Saccharolobus solfataricus: one gene and its partner. Each later gene encodes a partner of the first gene's protein in a complex. Links are inferred from orthologs where the notes say so. Each region holds a gene or a part of one and is shown on either strand. Other genes may lie near its edges. The genes, in order: SSOP1_RS03765 and dph2.

Evidence for each region.
Region 2: the proteins of SSOP1_RS03765 (region 1) and dph2 are in contact, whole or in part, in a crystal structure (PDB 6Q2D), measured with the Methanobrevibacter smithii proteins. The link is inferred for Saccharolobus solfataricus from one-to-one orthologs. Residues at the interface, in WP_011954157.1 of Methanobrevibacter smithii: Pro482, Asn483, Lys484, His485, Tyr553, Asp555, Glu556, Glu559, Leu560, Leu591, His592, Glu593, Asp594, Ala595, Val596, His597, Arg598, Gly599, Pro600; in WP_011954460.1 of Methanobrevibacter smithii: Met1, Met3, Tyr4, Pro28, Glu29, Gly30, Leu31, Met33, Phe58, His80, Thr124, Gln126, Ser179, Gly180, Asn181, Phe182, His183, Leu185, Tyr201, Asn202, Phe211, Ile215, Arg291, Asp295, Asp296, Gln298, Met299.

What each region holds. Positions count from the first base shown.
Region 1 is NZ_LT549890.1:633,607-645,287, forward strand. What follows is about bases 6,031-8,988. They hold SSOP1_RS03765 (elongation factor EF-2), read right to left. Parts: upstream 8,636-8,988; coding sequence 6,425-8,635; downstream 6,031-6,424. Other genes in these bases: SSOP1_RS03760 (HAD family hydrolase), read right to left, coding at 6,031-6,418; xpf (3'-flap repair endonuclease Xpf), read right to left, coding at 8,714-8,988. In the rest of the region: ileS (isoleucine--tRNA ligase), read right to left, coding at 1-2,521; SSOP1_RS03745 (isocitrate/isopropylmalate dehydrogenase family protein), read right to left, coding at 2,621-3,631; SSOP1_RS03750 (DUF447 domain-containing protein), read right to left, coding at 3,644-4,231; SSOP1_RS03755 (M28 family peptidase), read left to right, coding at 4,241-5,707; more of SSOP1_RS03760, read right to left, coding at 5,690-6,030; more of xpf, read right to left, coding at 8,989-9,415; SSOP1_RS03775 (prefoldin subunit beta), read right to left, coding at 9,437-9,817; SSOP1_RS03780 (KEOPS complex subunit Pcc1), read right to left, coding at 9,774-10,049; SSOP1_RS03785 (Brix domain-containing protein), read right to left, coding at 10,046-10,558; SSOP1_RS03790 (50S ribosomal protein L37ae), read right to left, coding at 10,539-10,751; exosome complex protein Rrp42, read right to left, coding at 10,768-11,595; exosome complex exonuclease Rrp41, read right to left, coding at 11,598-11,681. UniProt on the Methanocaldococcus jannaschii protein: Catalyzes the GTP-dependent ribosomal translocation step during translation elongation.
Region 2 is NZ_LT549890.1:248,690-260,177, forward strand. What follows is about bases 1,873-4,832. They hold dph2 (diphthamide biosynthesis enzyme Dph2), read right to left. Parts: upstream 3,874-4,832; coding sequence 2,872-3,873; downstream 1,873-2,871. Other genes in these bases: SSOP1_RS01460 (hypothetical protein), read right to left, coding at 1,873-2,032; SSOP1_RS01465 (DNA-directed RNA polymerase subunit L), read right to left, coding at 2,029-2,307; SSOP1_RS01470 (exosome complex RNA-binding protein Csl4), read right to left, coding at 2,297-2,866; SSOP1_RS01480 (50S ribosomal protein L16), read right to left, coding at 3,870-4,406; SSOP1_RS01485 (KEOPS complex subunit Pcc1), read right to left, coding at 4,448-4,693. Outside these bases: SSOP1_RS01445 (MFS transporter), read right to left, coding at 1-1,201; SSOP1_RS01455 (transcription factor S), read right to left, coding at 1,406-1,741; more of SSOP1_RS01460, read right to left, coding at 1,760-1,872; more of SSOP1_RS01490, read right to left, coding at 4,833-5,741; SSOP1_RS01495 (lysylphosphatidylglycerol synthase domain-containing protein), read right to left, coding at 5,714-6,610; SSOP1_RS01500 (HesA/MoeB/ThiF family protein), read right to left, coding at 6,610-7,650; SSOP1_RS01505 (transketolase), read left to right, coding at 7,556-8,380; SSOP1_RS01510 (transketolase family protein), read left to right, coding at 8,349-9,290; SSOP1_RS01515 (chorismate mutase), read left to right, coding at 9,291-10,331; aroF (3-deoxy-7-phosphoheptulonate synthase), read left to right, coding at 10,333-11,328; aroB (3-dehydroquinate synthase), read left to right, coding at 11,325-11,488. UniProt on the Methanocaldococcus jannaschii protein: Catalyzes the first step of diphthamide biosynthesis, i.e. the transfer of the 3-amino-3-carboxypropyl group from S-adenosyl-L-methionine (SAM) to the C2 position of the imidazole ring of the target histidine residue in translation elongation factor 2 (EF-2).

The DNA of each region.
Region 1 (11,681 bases):
CCTCGTTTTCTATGAAGATATAAACTTTAGCCAATGGCCATCTTAATTTTATTCCAGCTTTAGCTCGAGCGTTCAACGAAGCCTCGTTTATTTCTCTAGCAACTTCAAAGGCTCTTTCCAATTCATTATCGATAAATCTCTCATCATAATTGATACTAGATTCCATTGAAACTGATTCTTTAGCATTAACTACAAAGGATTTATATATTTTTTCAGAAATAAATGGAATTATAGTAGAAGCTAATATAATCCATTGTTTTAATATATAATAAAGAATATAATACATTGCTATCTTATCTTGAGTATTAGCTTCTATCCACGCCCTTTTTCTTATTAGCCTTATGTAAAACCTACTGACATCCTCAATTAGAAAGTTTATCAAGTAATTAGTCATTTCGTGAACCTTGTAATCCTTCATGGATTCATTTACTTTCTTTAGCATTGAGTTAAACCTTGATAATATCCATAAATCCTCTATCTTAGCATATTTTATAATATCATCAAGAGTATACTTATCGGGTTCAAAGTTATCTAAATTCATATACATTGACGCGAAGACGAATGTGTTCCAAATTATTTGTAAATCCCTTTTAGTTAGCTCTAACGCTTTCCATGAAAATTTTGCATCTTCCCATGTAGTATTCCTAAGTAACCATAAACGTAATATGTCTCTCCCATATTTTTCAACTACTACTGAAGGTTCAACATAATTACCTAGACTCTTATGCATTTCTCTACCTTGTTCGTCTAGCATAAATCCATGAACCAATACAGAAGTATATGGAGCTCTATCTAGTAATATTAGCCCAGATCTAAGCAAACTAAAGAACCAACCCCTCAACTGATCATGACCTTCTAGAACTAGATCTACTGGACCTAACTCCTTCCACTTCTCTTGCCAATCTTTACCTAAACTAGCAAAGAAAGCCACACCACTATCAAACCAAACATCTGCAACATCAGGGATTCTCTTAGCAACTCCACCACACTTGTTACATTTTACCCTTACATTATCTATCCACGGTCTATGTAAGTCATTAGGGACTGGATCTATTGCTATACTCTCTAATTCTTCTTTACTCCCAACTACCATAACATTATTACACCTTTCACAGATCCATATGGGAAGAGGAGTTCCCCAGAACCTTTGTCTACTTATAACCCAATCTCTGAGTTCCTTAACCATGTTAGATATTCTGGATTTACCCCAATCTGGAATCCAGTTTACTTTCTCTATTTCATTGAGCATTTTATCTTTTATTTTTGTAACTCTTATGAACCATTGATCAATAGCTCTAAGTATTAGTGGAGTCTTACATCTCCAACATACCGGATAACGATGAACTATTTTCCCTTCAAAGAACAACGTATTTTTAGATTTCAAATCGCTAATTATCGCCTTAGATGCGTCCCTAACTTTCAATCCTTTATATTTTCCACCTTCTTCAGTAAATTCTCCTCTATCGTTAACGAACATCACTACTGGAAAACCGTATTTCTGACCTACCGTGAAATCCTCTTCTCCATGTCCAGTAGCACTATGAACTAGACCGGTACCATCAGTTAATGTGACTATATTACCAGCATCAACGACTTGATGAAAGTCATCTAATTTAGTCTGGGCACTAACAAACTCTCTTAGGGGATGCTCGTACTTTATTCCTATTAACTCACTACCTTTATAGGTTCTGAGTATCTTATAATTAGTTATACTTGCCTCTTTCATAACAGCTTCTACACGATCCTTTGCAATTACGAGTATCTCACCATTAACCTCTACATCAGCATAATCATAGTCCTTATTTATCATTACAAAGACATTAGATGGTATAGTCCATGGTGTGGTAGTCCATATTAATAGATATCTGTTTTTCTCACCTTTGATTTTAAATTTGACATAAATGGAGGGATCCTCTAAGTCTCTATACTCAGACACCTCATAATCTGATAGAGTCGTTTCACATCTAGGACACCAATGCAATACTGCAGTGCCTTTATCTAGCATCCCTTTTTCATAAGCTTTCTTAATTACACTCCATGAAGAGCTTATATAAGAAGGGTCTAATGTATAGTAAGGCCTCTCCCAGTCCATAAAGACTCCAACGTTCTTGAAGTTCTGTGTCATTTTATCTGCATTGGATAATGCAAACTCTTTGCATTTATTAATGAAAGTTTCAACTCCGATTTTATCTATAATCTCTTGCTTATTTGATATTCCAAGTAGTTTTTCAGTTGCAACTTCTATAGGTAATCCATGTGTATCATATCCTGGCTGGTCATGAACCCTTTTGCCCAGAACCCTCTGATAACGCAGTATGCAATCCTTTATCACCTTATTCCAAATCGTCCCTATATGAGGAGTAGGACTTGAAGGGTATGGAGGACCATCTATAAATAGAAACTTTTCCCTTCTTTTGCTTACAATATCTTTTAGTTTATTGTAAATTTTATTCTCTTCCCAATACGAAATTATTTCTTCTTCAATCCTCTTAGGATCATAATTACCAGTAAGGGGCTTGATAACGGCAGATAATTCAACTCACCATACCCTATTAAACTTGACAAGTTTATAAAAATTAAACTTCGTTGTCAATTAAACTTTACATTATATACGTTCACGTTACATATATTTATAAATTTCATCCACCATATCCTTTAACTTAGCACTACCACCAACATCCTCCGTTAACTTATTCCCACTTTTGTAAGTCTCTATTATCGCATTCTCTAAAGACTTTGATGCCAGAATGTATTTATTCTCCTTAGATAACTCATACATTCTACTAAGCATCATGGAAACAGATAATAGAAATGCCGTAGGATTAGCTATCCCTTTTCCCGCAATATCAAAAGCAGCTCCATGAACTGGCTCGAACATAGATTTCCTATCTCCAATATTTGCAGATGGTGCTAGACCTAAACTTCCCGCTATTTGGCTGGCCTCATCGCTTAAAATATCACCATAAACGTTACTAGTTACTATTACATCAAACCGAGTTGGATCTCGTACTAAATTAGCTGCAGCTGCATCAACATACATCTCCTCAAAATTCACCTTACCTTTCAAAATTTCTCTGCAAACACTAGCGAAAAGTCCGTCTGTAACTCTCATAACATTAGCCTTATGGACGCATGTAACTTTACGACGTCTCATTAAAGCATAATTTAATGCCACGTTAACTATTCTTTTAGAGGCAAACTCAGTAGTTACTTTAATAGCTATTGTGACTCCAGTAGATGTAACGAATTCAAACCCCTTATATAGATCTTCTGTATTTTCCCTGACGATTACTAAATCAACGTTCGGATATTTCGACTGAACATTAGGCAGTGATTTAGCCGGTCTAATATTAGCGTACATATCATACATTTGCCTCAATTTAACTACAACATCCATTGCGGTCTCTCCAACCGGACCTTTTAGAATCATATCCGCCTTTTCTATAACGTCTAAGGTGTGTCTAGGTAAGGCTTCACCATATTTATTTAATGCGACATCTCCAGCTTCAACTTCAATTAAGTCTATATCAAGATTATATTTCTCTATTAACTTAGCTATAATTCTTTTACTTCCCTCATATAACTCAGGGCCTATTCCATCACCAGGAATTACAGCTACTCGAAAAGTCATATGTAAAGAAAACTAGTCTAGCTTAAAACCTTTTGATCTCATCTTATTTAATATCTCCTCTAAGAGACTAGAAGTATATTGAGATGTACGCTTTATAACACTCCACTCGTACTCTAGAATTCTAACAAGTTTTTCCAAATCTTCACCTTTGTATATATCTAATCTAGTATAATTCACTAGAAAATCAACCGAAATGTAATCTCCCCTATTATATGCTCTAGTTAAGTTAGAATTTATTTCCAAATCTAGCGGATTTATGGTAAATATTGACGGATCAGTACTAGAAGTTTTCATACACTCAGCGTAAATGACATTCAGATTCTTGAGAACTGGAACGTTATAATCACTATCTATACTAAAGGTTAGTTTATCTAGCATGGAAAGGATGAAAAACGTTGTATCTAAGGTTACATGTATAGAACATTTATTATTTTTTTCAAGATTAGAATAAGTTAGTGTGCTCTTGTATATTTTAGACCTAAGTTCATTTGCTTCAACTATTATGCCAAGTGGTTTTATTATAGGTTTTATCCCTGAAGTACCAACTAACACTTCGTATATTCCATCATGAGGAAAGAACATTTTTAAAAACTTCTTCATAAATGACTTGTGCTATTGCATTATCTAAAAACCTTATCTAATTACGGTGAAATAATAACGGGATCGAAGAATGAAACAAAATTAGTGAAAGAAATTAGAAAAATACTAGAAGATAATAGTGACGAAATTAGATTAATCCCAATTAGAGTGCTCAATTGGGAACAGAAAGAACTAATATTTGAATGCGAGTCAAAATTGATAGATGCCATTTCGCTACCCTATTCTTTGTCTACCGAGATTGAAGCAGATGTAGTAGATAACTTTAAAGATTGTAATGGTAGAAATTTAATTAAAGTTAGAATCCAAAATCTCTATGAAATAAATAAATTGTATATAGAGGCAGTAGAGAATAATTGTTTAGGAATTATCTTTTCACTAGACAATGAGAAAAGAAAATTCATGATAAAGTACGGAGATCTTCTAAGTCATAAACCCAGTTATCCACCACCAATACCAGCATTTTATGTTAAAGAGAACGATTTTCCCTATATAAAGGGTAAGTGCAGAATCTCGCTGAAAACTGACTTAAACCCTTTTGCGACAGGTTATATCGTAGAAGCCATAAGAAATTCTAGAAATGAAAATAAAATAATACATATTACTGCACATCACGATCATTGGTTTATAGGGGAGAGAGACAATCTTTTAGCAGTAGCTTTATTAAGACAATTTAGGTCTAATATCTATGAAACCCATTTAATCTCATTTACTGCAGAAGAATCCGGCTCTTTCAATTTCTCAACATTCTCATGGTCTCACGGTTCTAGAGAATTTTTGAAAAATTACAAAAACGTTGATGATATTCTGCTTAACATCAACATGGATAATATAAGTGAGGAAAGTTTAGTTTTAAAAACTGTACCTGGACTTCTAGAACTCTCTAGAAAATACTTTAAAAACGTTGTTGAAAGTCCAGAAATTTATAGCGATGGGTATTCATACATAAAAGCTGGAATTCCAAGCATTACAATAGAGAGTTTAGGAAATATCCACTATCATGGGGAATACGATATTATAGAAACTGATAAACCAAATGTATTTTCAAATGTAACTACAATATTAGATACAATTAATAAAATAATTAATGAAAATATAGAGTATAAAACACATGAAATGAGAGACCAACTTAAAAACAATCTTTGGGAATTACCAGCAGAACTAAAATCATACTTAGTGAATGTGAAGGACATACTCGATAAAAATTATACGGAGGTGTATAGAAAAATAGTAAAATTATACGGAGGCATACTAGCGTTTAATCAACCTTATTCTAAAGTTGAATTATTTCACAAAATTAAGGGACTAAATATAGCAAGAAAAAATGATGTTTGTATTGAGGATCTAGGATGTATTAAGAGACTAAGAAATGATGAAATATATAATAGGTTTTACTTATATTATATTAATGAATTAAAGGAATTAATAACTACAGAATATATTAATCAGCTTTATTTTATATTAAAGAAATTCTTCTAATTGCTTAAGACTGGATAACACGAAGTCTGCATAAAGTTCGGCGTCCTTCACTTTACCTTCTCTGTCTATTAGCACACTAATCATATTAGCCTTCTTAGCTGCTAAACAATCTTTTACTGGTTCATCTCCCACAAAAACACACGAACTAGGCTCCACTGAAAGCTTTTCGCATGATATTATAAACGGCTCTAGATTAGGCTTTGGTCTAATACCCCCCTCTCCAGCTATCAATATCAAATCGAATTTATCTATTAAAGGAAAAGTTCTTAATCTACTACTTTTATTCCCGCCTTCTCCATCACTATTTGTAACTAGACCAAGTTTATATCCCTTACTATCTAGATATTCTATTATTTCCTTTGCATCTTCATAAGGTTCAGTTTGACTTGCAATTGACCAATACAAACTAGTCCAATCATAGAGCTGAGACTTATCTATGTGAACGATGTTTAATGATTTTAGAATATTTTCCCACCATTTATTTCTATTATACTCTCCTTGACTATCTAATTTCCGACTTTCCTCTTCTACTAATTTTCTAATTATATTTATGTTAATCTCTTGTTGATAATTTTCCTTTATGTAAGTATATATATCCTTACTTACTGCATCTAATGCCTCTTTCGCCTTAGAACTAAAGTCAACTAATGTATCATCAAAATCAAAAAGCACTGCCTTTACATTGTTAAATAATTTGTAATTAATTGACAATTTGACTCACGACAAGAAATCTTCCACTTTTGGCAATTCTTTAGGTAACCCTTTCCTCTCTCTAATCTTAGTAACTACATCCAGTAAGATACTATCTGGAACTGGAGCCCATCTGCTAAACTCAGTACCCCAGAATGCTCTACCTCCAGTGGAACCTCTTAGCTCACTTGCCATATCATATGACTCCGAAACGGGGATCTCAGCAGTTATCCTAGACATGTTAGCTATTTGAGAAACATCAAGGATTTTACCTCTTTTTCTAGTTATGACTGCAGTGACGTTGCCTATAAGATCTGCAGGTACTCTTATATCTAGTTTCTGTATTGGCTCTAGTAAAGTCGGCCTTGAAGTTAAGAATCCAGCAAATATAGAGTTTCTAACTGCAGGATATATCTGTGCTGGTCCTCTATGGGCTGGATCTTCGTGTATTACAGCATCATGTAGGATAACCTTAACTCCCCTAATTGGCTCATGAGCTAAAGGACCTTCTTTCATAGCTAACCTAAATCCTTGAAGTACTGTATCCATAACTTCCCTCAAGTGCTGCACGCCACTAGTTAAATCTACAAACACGTTAACGTTTTCATCTATTGCAATAATCCTCTTAGCCTCATCATAGTCCCAACTGGCTTCATCTCTTAATATCTTTGCCATTTCTTTGCTATCCATATCCTCCCTTATCGTACCATTACTTATTAGCTCTATAGTCTTGTCATTCAAAGGCTCTACACTCAAATAGAACTTATTATGCTTATTTGGAGACTTCCCTTCAAATACTTGACTCTTGGCTCTTATACTTTCCCTATAAACAACAATTGGCGGAGTAGTAACTACATCAATACCGTAATTTTCACGTAATAATTGTAATGATACCTCCAAATGTAAGAAACCCATTCCAGATAGCAAGTATTCTCCAGTTTCTTCATTTATCTTAACCACTAAGTTTGGATCTTCGATACTAAGCTTCCTCAATGCATCAATCATCTTAGTTAAATCTTTAGGATTCTTAGGCTCTACAGCTATAGTAACCACGGGCTCAGATATGTAATGTAATCTTTCAAAACTTCCTTGGACATTACTGAAACCAACAGAAATTGCTGTCTCTCCGGATCTGGCCCTGTCTAAACCTAATACTGCCGCAATATTGCCTGCTGGAATTTCCTCCGCAAGTTCTCTAGTTGGACCCATGTATAAGCTTACTTGAAGTATCCTCTGTGAAGTCTTAGCGTTAACTAACCATAATTCCTCACCAGATCTAAGGGTACCTGAGAATACTCTACCTGTTGCCACTAACCCTGCATGAGGATCAACCTTCATATCGGTTATCATAAATACTATGGGACCATTCGGATCAGCATTTAACATTGCTTTAGCTAATTCATTATCTAGATCCCCTTTCCAGATTTTTGGAATCCTATACTTCTGCGCTTCAATAGGATTAGGAACGAACTTTATAGCAGCATCTAATAATGCTTCATTAATGGGAGCTTGTGCGGCTAATTCTTCAAGTTTAGACTTATCAGAAGCAGTGTACGCATCAATAACATTCTTCATATTAATTCCTTTTTTCTGTGCCATAGGTAAACTAAATCCCCATTTATCTTTTGCAGACCCAAATATCACATTTCCAGCTTGTGGATTAATCATCCATTTTTCTTTAAATTCCGGTTCTCCATACATATCAATTAAATTATTAACTTGTCTAATTATATCTAATAACCTATTTAACATTTCTTGGGGACTTAACTTTAGTTCCTTTACTAATCTATCTACTTTGTTTATAAATAGAATTGGTCTAACTCTCTCTTCTAAACTTTGCCTCAATACTGTCTCAGTTTGTGTCATAATTCCTTCTACTGCATCTACAACTACTATCGAACCATCTAAAACCCTTAGACTTCTTGTAACTCTTCCGCTGAAATCAACGTGCCCAGGAGTATCAATTAGATTAATGACGTAACCTTTACCCTCCGCTTCGTGATATAAACTAATGTTAGCAGCCTTTACTGTTATACCTCTCTGTTGCTCTACGTTTAAATAATCTAAAGCCAAAGCTTCGCCGGCTACTTTAGGAGATATTATACCTGATGCTGCCAGTAACGTATCGCTAGTTGTGGTTTTTCCGTGATCCACATGAGCAATTATACCTATATTTCTAACTCTTGTTCTATCTTTCATTAGGCTTAGAACTTGCTCTACTGTCTTATATCTAGGCAAATGAAATCACCAACTTCTTGCACTTAAACTTATTTAGACCCATATTAAAAGGTAATGCTAAAAAAGAGACTAAAAAATCTAAAGGAAATCAAATAAAGAGGTAGTTTTCTTACTATCATTATCTAAGTTAGTTTTAGAATAATGCGTCCTTAAAATTTTATAAATATCTTCAGCTTTTTTCCTACTACCTAGTGCTTTTTCCAGTTCTGATATAGATGCATTGCAAATATTCTGTATAGTTCCAAACTTAAGTAGTAGCCTTTCGGCTAGGATAGAACCAACATTAGGAAAAGACTCTACAATGTAAAGTTGTATATCAGAAACACTTTCCAATTTAGCCTTATTATGTAAACTAATTCGATTACTCTTGTTTTCACCAAATTGGAATTTTTCAGCTATTTTTTTCAAAACTTCTGCCGTATCTTTTTTGTCCCTAGAATAAAACACTTTAACATCATAATCAATTGTAGCAGAAATTAACGCATTGTTAATTGCTCTCCACTTTTCAGTTATCTTCCTAATATCATTAATATCGCCCTCTACGAGTAATATTGGAAAACGATAAACCTCTGAAAGCCTGCTAATTTGGTCAAAAAACCTTTTGTCAAAAACTGAATTTACTAGATCATTTACTGATTTCCTCTCTACTGCAACATCATCAGTTATTACATAATCAGCTACAGTAAGTTGAGAAAATATTACTGTAATTCCTAACTCCTTTAATAATTCTGGTATGCCACTAGCCTTTTCCCTATCATCAGCATAAATTCTAATTACCATAACACTAATAAGTTACTTTGCTTAAGCTTTTATACCTGTTTGGCCACCTTGCGGATAATACTTCGATAGCATGTCATTTATTTTAGCCTGCAAGTCTTCTAGTTGCTTTCTTAAAATACTTTCTTGCTTCTGATAAGTCCTCGATCTGAGTTCTAACAATTCCTTCCTATCATTAAGCTCCTTTTCTACTGATGTCTTATCTGACTTAACTAATAGATTCCCAACAATCTTATAAATGGTTGCATCTGCATTGAGAACGGATAACTCTTCCAATACCTTATTTATCTCCCTTAACTCATTCTCTATGGTAGACTTTTCTAACAATAATCTATCAAGCTGATCTTTTAACTGTTGAAACTTAGCTAGTTGAGCTTGAACTTCTGGAGGTAATTTCTCGGCCACTTTTTTCCACCTCTTCCAGTGACTTTAGAATTGTATAGATCCAAAGTATATAAGAGTTCATTATAGCCCTAGCTCTTGTAATTGATGGTGCATCTATCTCAATCTGCAAAGGAGATTTCCTAATTTTTACATATTTAGTATCTATCTTTTCAATTATTATTGAATTATATATAATTTCTTGTAGTTCGATCTTATTGGAATTATCTACATAGAGCGAAATCTGTATTTTCACGCTTCTAATATCATCTTCAAAAACTTAATATTTTTCGTAGTTAACATAAACAGAAGTTCACAAATATTGGTATGGATAAGCCTTGAGTTCACAACAACGTCACAATTATTTGTTAAGTTGTACATATTCATATCAACTAGAAAATCCCTTAGAAAATCACATTCGTTTAGTTTTATGCACACATTACTATGCCCTTTTATCTGGTTTAATGATACGTTGTAGTCAGAAGGTAACGACAAACCACTTAATTTAAAAAAGTATTTTATAGAGAGGCTCTCTAAATCATAAACAATTATCCTTAGTGGATTCCCATTCTTGGCTAATACGAACAATAAATATAATGCCCCTAAATTAATAGCCCTTTCAAATATTTCTATCTTACTTTTTTTACCACGCGTAATTTTAACTGAATCTGGCAATACAAAAGTTAAAACATTTAAAAAATTTCTTGTCCTAATACTAGGGTCTCTAGACGAAGTTATAACTATTCTAGTACGGTGTATATGCAAGACCTGCCCACTTAGAATTACATTTCTTGCAATACCATATCCCGGAAGCTAACCTGATAACCTTACCGGTAGTCTTACAATAGGGACATTGATGTTCATCGTACCTCTTCTCCATTATTTCTTTCCACTTTTTCCTTAGAGTAGATCCATATCTAGCTCCGAACCTTCCCGAAATTCCCGTGACTTTACCCATAATTGTCACCTAATAATTAGATTCCTAGATGCTTTTTAAGTTCTTCTAAAAGCTTAACTGCTGTTGATCTTGCTGTATTCTCAGCTTGATCAATGTCTTGTAAAGACATACTGCCCTTTCCACTCTTTTGAATCCCTACTATTTTTAGATCAGGAGTATAGGAAAAGGAAATTTTAGCATCCATTATTGATTCTTCATCCAAATCTGGATCTACTACCAAATATTTATCAACTTTTGCTACAGAAATTGTAACTACTGGATAGTTCAATGGTAATTTTCCCACAACCTCATTTTTATTAACGCTAATCCCGTTAGAATGTTGTTCTACCTTGTACACTTTAGTATTATACAATGCTGCAACTGAAGCTAACGTGCATGCGTCTAGTACATTTCCACCATAATCCAATACATAAACATCTAGCCACACTGTCCATACGCTTTTACCTGGTTCTATCACAAGTTTAGTTAGATCTAAAGCTTTGGAATCTCTTAAACTTCTATCTACTACTCTAGCTAATTCAATTGCATTCTCATCTGGAGGTCCAGGCTCGAAGGTCTCATAAGCTAACGGTAAAAGTTCAACGTTCACGATAAGGTTGCCTTGGTTAGGAGTATCTTCGTAAGGTTTGTCTATTTCGAGTTTGGTCCCAGCTAATACCATTGTTGTGCCTAACTTAACTAAAGCAGAACCATCAGCTTTTTTTGCGTAATCTAGTGTTATCGAAAGAGGCCTATAATCCGTTAATTTTCTTCCATCTTGCCTAATGCCTTTCTCAAAAAGACTTACTATACTTTCCTTTTTAATTATAGGTATAATATTCTGGTTTGATGGAGTAGAAGACAACGCTATACACCCTCTTCTTTAAACTCTACATACTTACTTTTTAGAGCCTCTCTCTCTAAATTATATATTATATTTATACCCTTAAC
Region 2 (11,488 bases), 390 kb from region 1 along the record:
TATCTACTGCCACACTAATAGCTTGGCTGGTCCCTCTAACTTTGGTTGGAACTAACTCTGGGGTTAACATCGCTGATCCTATTATGGACGCGGGTCCAATTGCTGATGACAAATAGTTCATAAGATAAAATGATAGTCCTAATAATGCTGCCTCTCCGGTTAAACTTTCTGCCGCTTTTAAAGGATTACTTATATGTATCTTAAGTCCAAAGTAATACGGATCCATGAGGAGTATCGAGTACATAAAAAGCCAAAATGCAACACCAGCATAACCTATTACGATTAATGGTTTTCTTCCTATTTTGTCAACTAGATAAATGCTAATTATCTGACCTGGCAAACCTGCAAGAAACTGTGCCAAATAGGTGAATTCTATGGGATTTAGACCTAAATTTCCCGCTATTGTTATTGGTCCATAGATTGCAAATGTAGAGGAATACATATCGTAAAGAAGCCAGAGAATAGAAGATATAATTGTAATTCCTATAGCTGATACGAATCTTTTTGAGAACGGGACTTCATCTGGAGAAATTGCAACTTTACTTTTTATTTCTTTTTCTAGTTTTTTTAGCTCTTCTGGTTTCGGTTTAATTCTAGTTAAGAATTTATATGTTTCAGGAATTTTTCTCCTTAAGTAAAATACAGAAATTGCTGGGAGAATTCCCATAAACAATACTATTCTCCATATGAGATCATTCTCCATGTTCACTAACAGCAAGATTTGCTCAACAAATGCTGCAGTAACTGCACCCATTCCCCAAAGTAGTGCAAAAGTTACTATCATTCGTTTTCCTCTATTTTTGGGATTTGAATTCTCTGCAGTAATTATAGGAGAAAGAACATAATCTGCGCCAATCCCAAAACCTAAGATTATTCTAGACATGACTAACTCTGCAAAATTTGTTGATATTGACTGAAATAGTATTCCTAAACTCATTAAAGCTACATCGAGACCGTAAATAAACTTTCTTCCTAGTTTATCTGATAAAAAGCCTAATAGAATTGCGGAAACTGCTGCACCATAATATGCACTAGCTATAACTATCCCTTCCTCTAGTCCATTTAATAGAAATTCCTTTTGTATATAATAGAAAACTAATGAAATCGCATAAAGTTCATATCCATCAGTAAATACTCCCATACCGGCTGTTAAGACGCTCTTGAATTCTAGTGAGGAAAAGTCCGGTTTATTATAACCCATTTCGTACTGTGTATACTCTGTTGAGGTTATAAGAGTATCTAGAATTAGTATATACCAAGTAATAATATGTGCGGACCCGCCGGGATTTGAACCCGGGACCGCCGGCTATCCTCCTTAGACGCTAGAAGGCCGGCGCTCCGTCCTGGCTGAGCTACGGGTCCAACATAAAATGAGAATTTAATAAAATAAGATTTTCTCATTCATTTACTCGTACTCTCTCCATACTTTACCGCATTTCGTGCACTTATAAAATCTAGTAGGTGGCTCATCCGCCCTTCTAGTTTGTAATATCCAGAAATAGGCTTCATCATTTTTGCATGAAGGACATAGAACACCTTTTATTTTTTGTGCACCACTGGGCATTTCCTCCTCTTCTAATACTAACGTTTTTTCTTTAATACTATGTTTTACTTTACTCGTTACTACTATCGTTGTTTCTGGGACCTCTTTTTCATAACCACATTTGGTACATCTATATACGTTCTTGCCATTGGATTTCTTTGGAACCATCATAGAGTTACATTTGGGACAGAACTTCACTACTATCACGCTACAAGCTTAACCATTTACTTTATCTATATTTAACTTTTCTGATAGTTTCTTTATGAGATTTTCACATATCTTCTCTAGTACTTGTTCTTTAAAGTTCTCACCAATTCCAATATTGGAATATTTGATTTCGTCAACTATGGAAGATGTAGTTATTTGTTTAATTAGATTATCTTGATTTATATCCAGAAACATCTTCTCTAAGAAGTTACCTCTAAATACACATATTGCATACAAATAGTTAACTTTAACAAATACTGCTATCCTTGTCTCCTTTTTCACTTGGTTAATCCCTTTATTTCGTCGATATAGTGTGAGGTCATTCCTCTTATATTTTCAATGGCTTTCAATAAGGCATCTTTAGGAGTTATTGAACCATCAGTTAGTATTTTAACTATTATTTTATCAGATAAAGGATGTGGTTGATAATATGAAGCAAAACTTACGCCACTAATTCTCCTCAAGGTACCCGCAATTAAGTTACCTAACGTATGATCCTCTCCTTCTATCTCTAATTCCAAGTAATTACTTTCACTTTTTAGTATTCTAATTTCCACCTTTCTTCACCATATAAGATCCTATTTTTCGTTGTTCAATATTTCCGCATCTCTGACATTTTAAATTATTTTCGTCTTGCTTAATCAATAAATATCCACATCTTGAGCATCTAGCGTAAATAACACCAAGATCTTTCATTTTAATGGTCAAAGCCAAGGGAAAAGTGTATGAAAGTAATTTAGCTTTAATTACATCTCCGATTTTTATAGCATCTGTTACATTATTAATTTTTTTATTACTTATTTGAGAAATATGTAAGTAAGCTGAAATTGGTGACGCAAGACCTCTCTCCTCGATCCCTACTATTGAAACTAGTGCTGAGTCTTCTTTGATAGAATTAACAATGCCAATCACATATTTAGCCTTCTTCAAATGTTGAAATATAATTTTCTTAAATCCTAGTACGTTACTCTTCCTATTTAGCATATCATAAAAGATCTTTCCTACAACTGCGGCTCTAACTATACCATTTTGTTCATACGTACCATCGCCAGTCATAAATTCTTCAATTACTGCTAACTCCTCTCCTGGTAAAGTTAATTCGCCTTGAGTTCTCACTTAGTTCACCATGGAAAAATATAGGGTTCCAGACTATTATTTATGATCATTTTTGCCTCTCCAGGCGTTAATACTGGTTTTTCATAGTTGTATAGGTCATCTATTGGCAGTCTAGGACAAGATGTGACTAAAAATACGTCTATATAATTTCTATCTAAATTTCTAAGTATGTCTAGTGTTAATACCTTATTTGTTACTGTAAATACATCATAGCCTTTTTCGGTTAACTTATCATAGAAATATTTTATCATGTTTGGTCTATTTTGTCCAACCTTAACCCCTTGTATAATTACCCAACTACGTTTATCTAATGCTTGTAATATTTTACCATATCTAACTTTCAGTATCTTCCTAACATCATTTGTTATATCCTCACTTTTCTGTAAATACGGATCAAGTTTTATAGTTGGTTTGTTTGTAGCTAATCCTAAACCTAAAGCGTGAAATAATCCTCCTGATACAATCACATAAATATCTGCTTCTACTTCAGCAGCTTTATAATCACATCCTAAAACTTGTCCATCAAACATAAATCTATTAGATGGTTTACCTATAACTATATCGTATCCCTTATCTTCTAAGAAAGACTTAATTTTAGATAATAATCTTACATGTTGTAAAGTTGCCGTTAATGAGATTTTTCTTCCATTATATTTACTGATATCATTTTCTAAAGAATGAAGAGCATTTTCAGAAATATCTAAATTACTTTCAGCGTTAATAAATATGGTAGGAAACTTGGGATAGTACCACGTATAAGGGGTATGACCGAAGTGAATTATAAGGTCAGCATTTACTTGTTGTGCCTCATCCTCTGCTATGTCGCAAGCACCCCAACTAGGCTCACCTGATATTATAAAATTAACGTTAGGTAGTTTTTCCCTTAACTTCTTTACTATATCTATAGAAAAATACTTTAATCCTTCAGGAAATTGTAAAAGAACACGTTTCGCGTTCTTTTCACGTATCTCCTTGATTACACGTTCCTCTTCGAAATTATAGCTCAACTTTGAACCTCCTGTCTTACGAGCCTTAATGGAATGATCTCAATTCTAGTACGCAAAGGTAGTTTCTTTGATGCTATCTTTAACGCCTCCTTTGCAAATTCTAGATGTTCTTTTTTAACTTTTATTACAATTAAAGTTTCTCCCAGTTTTTCAATCCTAGCAGCAGTACCTATTGGTGTACCAAAAGACAATCTCATTCCATCTTGCAATCTATCAGCTCCAGCAAACGCCATCATTTTATTCTCTCTTAGCACATGATGGGGATACTTTAATATCCACATAAAGAACGAAGTTTCACTTCCAGTTTTCTTAGATAACGTCTTAAGAGTAAGAGTTCTGACAGCCTCTAAAGCATTATGTCTTATTTGCCCTATCTCAGTAGTAATTAACCTAACCTCATAGTCATAATCTCCATTTGGATTTCCAGAAGTGAACTTAGTTATCTTTGGCTGTGGAATACCAGGGATATATTCCTTCCTGGTATAGGCAGGACCGGAGAAATGTCTATAACATCTTCCAGGTCGTAGTGGCATTTAACATCACGATATAAACATTTATATTAAAGACTAAATATTTAACTTATAGCATCAAATGACGATTGAAGCGCTTTTATATGTGCCAATATCTCGTCTGCAGTATTTCTAACTGTCATTAAATCGTTTGGTTTTGTAACTCTCATCTTTATTACAATCTCAAACTCTTTGCCTTCTACTTTGCTTTCAATTGACATTCCTTCTGGCAAATTTACATCATCAACTTTTAAACTTCTTATAAATAGTTCTGCATCCTTATATTCCGATGAGATTCTTAACTCTATCATCAATTTTAATCAATCCTTCTTTCTTTACTGACGGAATAAAAAATCTACTAGTGAAAAGTCTATCATTGTCTCTGATTACTATCATTTTATCTCTCCTTATTTTTTGTAACTGTAACAATATTATTTGTGCTAAGAGAGGAGAAGTGAGATTAGATGTCTCAACAATATAATATGACTGTTTATTTTCAATAGAATTGATTGAGAATCCCTTGGAGAGAGTTTGCCTAAATCTACTAATTAATGCCTCTGCATAAGAGGATGACAGGACAAACTGTAAGATCTCATTACTGCCAATAGTATCAAACGAATAAATTAAAGAGAATGCCAACTCTAATATATCATAATCAAGATAAAAAAATCTATCCGTAATTATATCATCCCTAGTGAATTTTGGATTTTCTTTCACAATAGTAGAAATTATTCTGAAAAGTAATGTATTTAGCTGACTCTCATTCAAATCTTCTAATTTCGATATCTCACTAGCGTTTACCTCTCTTATGAGACTTATGGCATTTTCTCTATTGCCAGATATGCCAGGTATATAAGGATCTAGAGAAAACATTAACGATAAAAAGGCTGGTAAAGTTTTATATGCAGGAATTTTCAGATTTTTTTCGATAGTCATATCAAATTTCTCCATTTCCCTTATTGTCTCTAATTCCCATTCGGAAAGTGATCTTCTGTCTAATATTGTAGACGTTATAATACAACTAACAATTGGCAAGACATCTTCAGCAGTTATAGGTAAATATGAACAAAAGGAATTCTGACCCAAGAAATATTTTTTCTTATTATCTATTATCCATTTCCCGTTAGCGTCAAGTCTAATTTGTGTTTCACATTCTTCTGGAATGAACGAAAGAGTGAAAGAATTCTTAGTATTTTTGGAAATAATAAATGAAAATAGGATAGGCTCTATAGAATAGTACGCAGATAAACACAAATTATCCTTAGAATACACATTCCTAACTACTTCCCTTATTTCTTGATTATTCGGCTCTCCTAAGAATACTTCCATTACTATCTCTTTAGAATTTCTTTTGACCATTTTTTAAGCTCTTCAAAGCTCATATCCTTAAAGAAAATAGATCCAAGCAAGTTTGATATAATATAGTTCAATCTTGTAGCAAAGACGTAAGAGGGATTTAAAAATATTGATAACGCTAATTCTCCCACTATTGCTGCAGATGGTATCGGTATTAATATAGATACTTGGTATAAAAAAGAGATAAAAATTGACAAGAAAATATTATGTGTTACATAATAAAAATAACCTCCATATAAGGCAAAACTAAATATATCAATCATGATATAAATTACAAAATCCTTTGTGGTTCCTTGCTTAAGGTAATATTTAAATTCCATATAATCTGTAACAATTCGTTCCATTTTAACTATCTTAAAGATAAATTGTTCAATTTTATTTACTTTATCATGTTGCAAGTAAAAATACGACAATGCTCCTATCCATCCAGCTATGTTAAATAATACGACTAGAATGAATACAAATTCTAATGGGTTAAAAAAGAATGGCAGCAGTAAAATATAGCCCAAACATATTGCGAGCACATCTATGGATCCTATAAGAATAGAGTAGCTAAACGCTTGCCTTAAGTTTACCCCATATTTGTTGTAAACTAAACTTCTAACCAATTCTTGTCCAGCCCATCCAGGTACTAATAAACCTACGAAGTTACCTAGTAATCTTGCTCTTAACGTTATATCTACTCTACGCTTAATTAGTAATGAATCCTTAAATGATGAGACGAAATTCTGGGCAGTATACGTTAAAAGAAAAATCAGAAAGAATTTGGGATCTTCTTGTAAAACATATATTATATTAATCTTAAATATGTATGCATAGACTATGATCACTATAAACGGAAGAAAAATAGCTGCAATGTATTTCTTATCCATTATCTTCCCCTTTTCTCAAAACATCCAATACTAGGATAGCATAAAGTTACATTCCCAAGATTTTTAAACACTTTGGGCTCATCTAACTCAGGAATTTTCATATTAGTTCTAAATATTCCACATTTAGGTTTACTTATCTTTTGATATAGAAAAGGATACTCATTTAGAACGCATGTCTTACATTGTGAGTTCTTCTCGATGTTAATTCTCTCAATTTTTAATTCTCTAGAATCTATATAGAATAATGAATAATCCGGATTGCCTCTCAAGTGATTAAGCATTAAGTTAACTTGAAGTGTAGCTGTTAATTCTACTATTAGTGGAGTAGTTCCAATAACATCACATGAATTCCCAATTTCGTCTTGATCTGAATAGTCAATAAAACAAGATAAACAGGAGGTTTGACTAGGGTCTATCAGTTTAGCAGAACCGTATTCACCATTAATTCCTCCATATATTAGGATTTTTCCTAATTTTACTATAGCATCATTTAACAATAGCTTGTAGTACAAGCTGTCTAATGCATCGAACACGTAATCCTTATCAGAAATTAGCCTCTCGACGTTCTCCTCGTCGAGTATATCTATAATATAATTAATTTTGATTGAAGAATTTATAAGGGATATTTTTTTAGCGCAAACTTCAGCTTTAGGTTTGCCTACATCATTTTCATCAAATAAATGGACCCTATGTAGATTAGTTATATCTACCACATCTGCATCTACTATAGTTAACTCTTTAACTCCTAGCCTAGCTAGCAACTCTGCAACGGCAGTACCTAAAGCTCCACAGCCTGCAATTAATATCTTTAACTCATTTAACCTCTGTTGAATTCCTAATCCTAAAACTATTAGTTGCCTAGAATATCTTTCCACAAGATTATAATGTAGAATAATCTTTAAAAATAAGTGTTGCCTACTAAAAGTGGGGATTGATATTGTTCCAATGGAAAAAGGTGGAGGGAGTGATGGAACTCCAATATCAATAGAGGAATTGGACAAGTTAAGACAAGTAGCTGAAAAGGCAAGAAGAAATGTAATAAAAATGCTATTTTATGATCAAACAATACATGTGGGATCGTCCCTAAGTAGCATAGAGATATTAACTACGTTAATATTCAAGCATATAAGGACGGATTCAAGCTTAGTGAATAAAGACTGGCTTATTTTAAGTAAAGGCCATGCAGCGCCAGCTCTTTATGCCGTTTTAGCTGAAAAAGGTTACATAAAAGAAGAGGAACTTTGGAGAATACAAGATATAACGGGATTATTACAAGGGCATCCAGAAACTTTTATTCCCGGTGTAGATATGTCGACTGGTAGTTTAGGGCAAGGTTTGAGCTTTGGAATAGGTGTTGCTACTGGTATAAAGATGGCCAACGGCACTGGAAGAGTATATGTCATAATGGGTGATGGTGAACAGGATGAGGGAGAAATATGGGAGGCTATGACGCATGCAGTAGTTAGAAATCTTGATAACTTAATTGCATTTATAGAGATGAACAATTTCCAGCTTGATGGTTCAACAGATGAGATAAAACCAAAGAACTTCTTACCTAAGGTATGGGAAGCAGTAGGTTGGAAAGTATTAAACTGCGATGGGCATGATTTCATTAGTATTACTAATGCAGTTAACGAGGCATATAAGGCAAGCAAGCCCGTAGTAATATTCGCTAAGACTGTAAGAGGAAAGGGGTTTCCTCCAATAGAAAATACCCATAAACAGAGGTCCAGTCCAGATGATGCAAGGAAATATTTACTCAATGCGTGAAACCTTCGGAAGGCTATTAGCAGACCTAGGGGATAAGAACAAGGATCTAGTCGTGATAACTGCAGATGTAGGAGACTCTACCAGAGCGCTATACTTTAGAGAGAAGTTTAAGGATAGATACTTTAATGTAGGCATAGCAGAGCAAGATATGGTGAATTTTGCTGCTGGCTTGGCTGCTGTAGGAAAAAAGCCCGCTATAGTTAACTTTGGAATGTTCTTAATGAGAGCGTGGGAGCAGATAAGAAATAGTATAGCTAGAATGAATCTAGACGTCAAGATGTTTGTAACACACACCGGATACAGTGACCACGGTGATGGTTCGAGTCATCAAGTTCTCGAAGATATAGCGCTAATGCGTGTATTACCAAACATGAAAGTAGTAGTACCAGCAGATCCTAAGGATATTGAAAGAAGCTTACCAGTTATAATTAATGAGGAAAGGGGTCCATTGTATTATAGGATAGGTAGAGAATATTCACCACCAATCACTATAGGACAAGAATACGAATTCAAGATTGGTAAAGCTTATGTGATTAAGGATGGGAGTGACTTAGCCATAATAGGAGCAGGCGTTGTTTTGTGGGATGCACTAAAGGCGGCTGAAGAATTAGAGAAATTAGGAATTAGCGTAGCAGTTATAAATTTATTCTCAATAAAGCCTATTGACGAAAATACAATAGAATATTATGCTAGAAAGGCTGGTAAGATAATTACTATTGAGGAACATAGCATATATGGAGGTATTGGTTCTGCCGTTGCAGAGGTTACGGCTAGGCGTTATCCAGTACCCATAAGATTTGTAGGTGCTACGACTTTTGGAAGATCTGCTAGAAGCCAAAGGGATCTACTAGATTACTATAATATAAACTATAAAACAATTATAAGGGAGGCAATTGATTTATTGAAGTAGATGACTGAAGAAATAACACGGCTGAGGGAAGAAATAGATAAGGTAGACGAGCAGTTAGTAAAGTTACTCTCATATAGATTAGAATTATCTAGAAAAATAGGGAAAGCTAAGTCGAATTCTAATATAAGTGTTACTGACGAGAATAGGGAAATGAAAGTTAGAGAAAAATGGATTGCTAACGCAAAAAAGTATAATATTCCAAATAGTCTGGTTGAATCTATATTGCCTTTGATTTTTTCTTATTCTAAACTAGTTCAGATTAACCCAGGAGAGAAAGAAAGAGTAGTAATATATGGATATGGCGGAATGGCTAAATCGATCGTTTCTATTCTTTCATTAGCTGGGCATGAAGTATCGATTACTGGAAGAGATTTAAGTAAAGCGGAGATGTTAGCTAATCAATTTAAATGTGTAAGTATGTCCTTATTAAAAGCAATAGATTGGGGGGATATAATTATATTTGCAATACCTCCTAGTGCAATATTAAATAATTCCGATGAATTATTTTCAAAGGCACTTAAAGATAAGATTGTTATGGATATTAGTTCTTCTAAATTTAAAATATTTGGCTTCCTAGAAGAATTATCTAGGAAACTAGAGTTTAGGTATATTTCTACACATCCACTTTTCGGTCCTATTGAATACCCTATTGGAGAGAGAGTTGTAATTATACCTTCCAAAACTAGTTCTAATGATGATGTCATGAAGGTGGAGAATTTCTGGAGGAAAAGTGGTTTAGTACCCGTCATAACTGATGTTGAAACTCATGAAAAAGCAATGGCTATTGTTCAAGTTCTAACGCATTATTATCTTCTGGGTTTATCAAACGCAATTGATACTTTATCGTTAGAGTTAGGTGTAGATTACAGTAATTTCCATACTACAAACTTTAGAGAATTAAACAAGATTTTAAAGCGGGTTAAAGATCTAAAAAATGTAATTACTGAAATACAAAATCAAAACCCTTATTCTTATAAAGTTAGAAATATAGGTTTAGAGGAGCTTAAAAAAATTAAAGAAGAATTAGAAGGAGGTAAATAGAATGATCTTATATGTCCTTAAGGATAGAGCTGATTACTCTATACTAATAGAAAAGCTAAATGAAAACTCAGCATCTTTCAAGATATTAAACCTATATGGTAAAAACTTAATATTAGCATGGCCAGATCAGAACGTGAAAGGTATCATTGATAATAGTATAGAAATGGCTGTGGAAGTAAAGAAAAGCTATGTATTAGCTGGTAATGATTGGAAAAAGCAACCAACAGTGGTAAATGTAAAAGATGTAGAAATTGGAAGCAAAAAGGTAATAGTAGCTGCAGGTCCTTGTGCAGTAGAAAATGAAGAACAAGTCCTTACTACTGCTAAGGCTGTAAAAAGGGCTGGAGCATCATTACTTAGAGGAGGGGCTTACAAACCTAGGACAAGTCCATATTCCTTCCAAGGTCTCGGAGAAGAAGGGGTGAAAATCTTGAGGAGAGTAGGAGATGAAGTAGGCTTACCTATTGTCACAGAAATAATGGATACAAGAGATTCCAATATATTTAGCCAATATGTTGATATGATACAGATTGGAGCCAGAAACGCACAGAACTTCTCTTTATTGAAGGAAGTTGGAAAGTTAGGTAAACCAGTACTACTTAAGCGAGGTATGGGAAATACAGTAGAGGAATGGCTTCAAGCTGCAGAGTACATTTTACTAGAGGGAAATGGCAATACAGTATTATGCGAAAGAGGAATAAGAACATTTGAAAAGTCAACTAGGTTTACGTTAGATATAGGTGGGATGGTAGCTGCTAAACTAATGACACATTTGCCCATCTGTGCTGATCCAAGTCATCCTGCGGGAAAAAGAGAATTGGTACACTCTTTAGCACTAGCTGCAGTCGCTGCTGGTGCGGATATGTTATTAATTGAAGTTCATCCACATCCAGAAAAGGCATTAAGTGATTCAGAGCAACAACTTACACCGGAATCATTCGAAGTTCTAATGAATCGAATTAGAACGCTAGCTAGAGCTTTAGGGAGAGATGCATGAGGGAAATCTTAGAAGATATTTGTTGCTCTGAAGTAAGAGTAGTAGTAGGAGAGGGATCACTTTCAAAATTATCTAAGATTAAAGACAATAACGCTGCAGTTATCTATTCAAGAAAAATTAGTATAGCAGATAAAATTAATAAATATTTACCAAATGCATA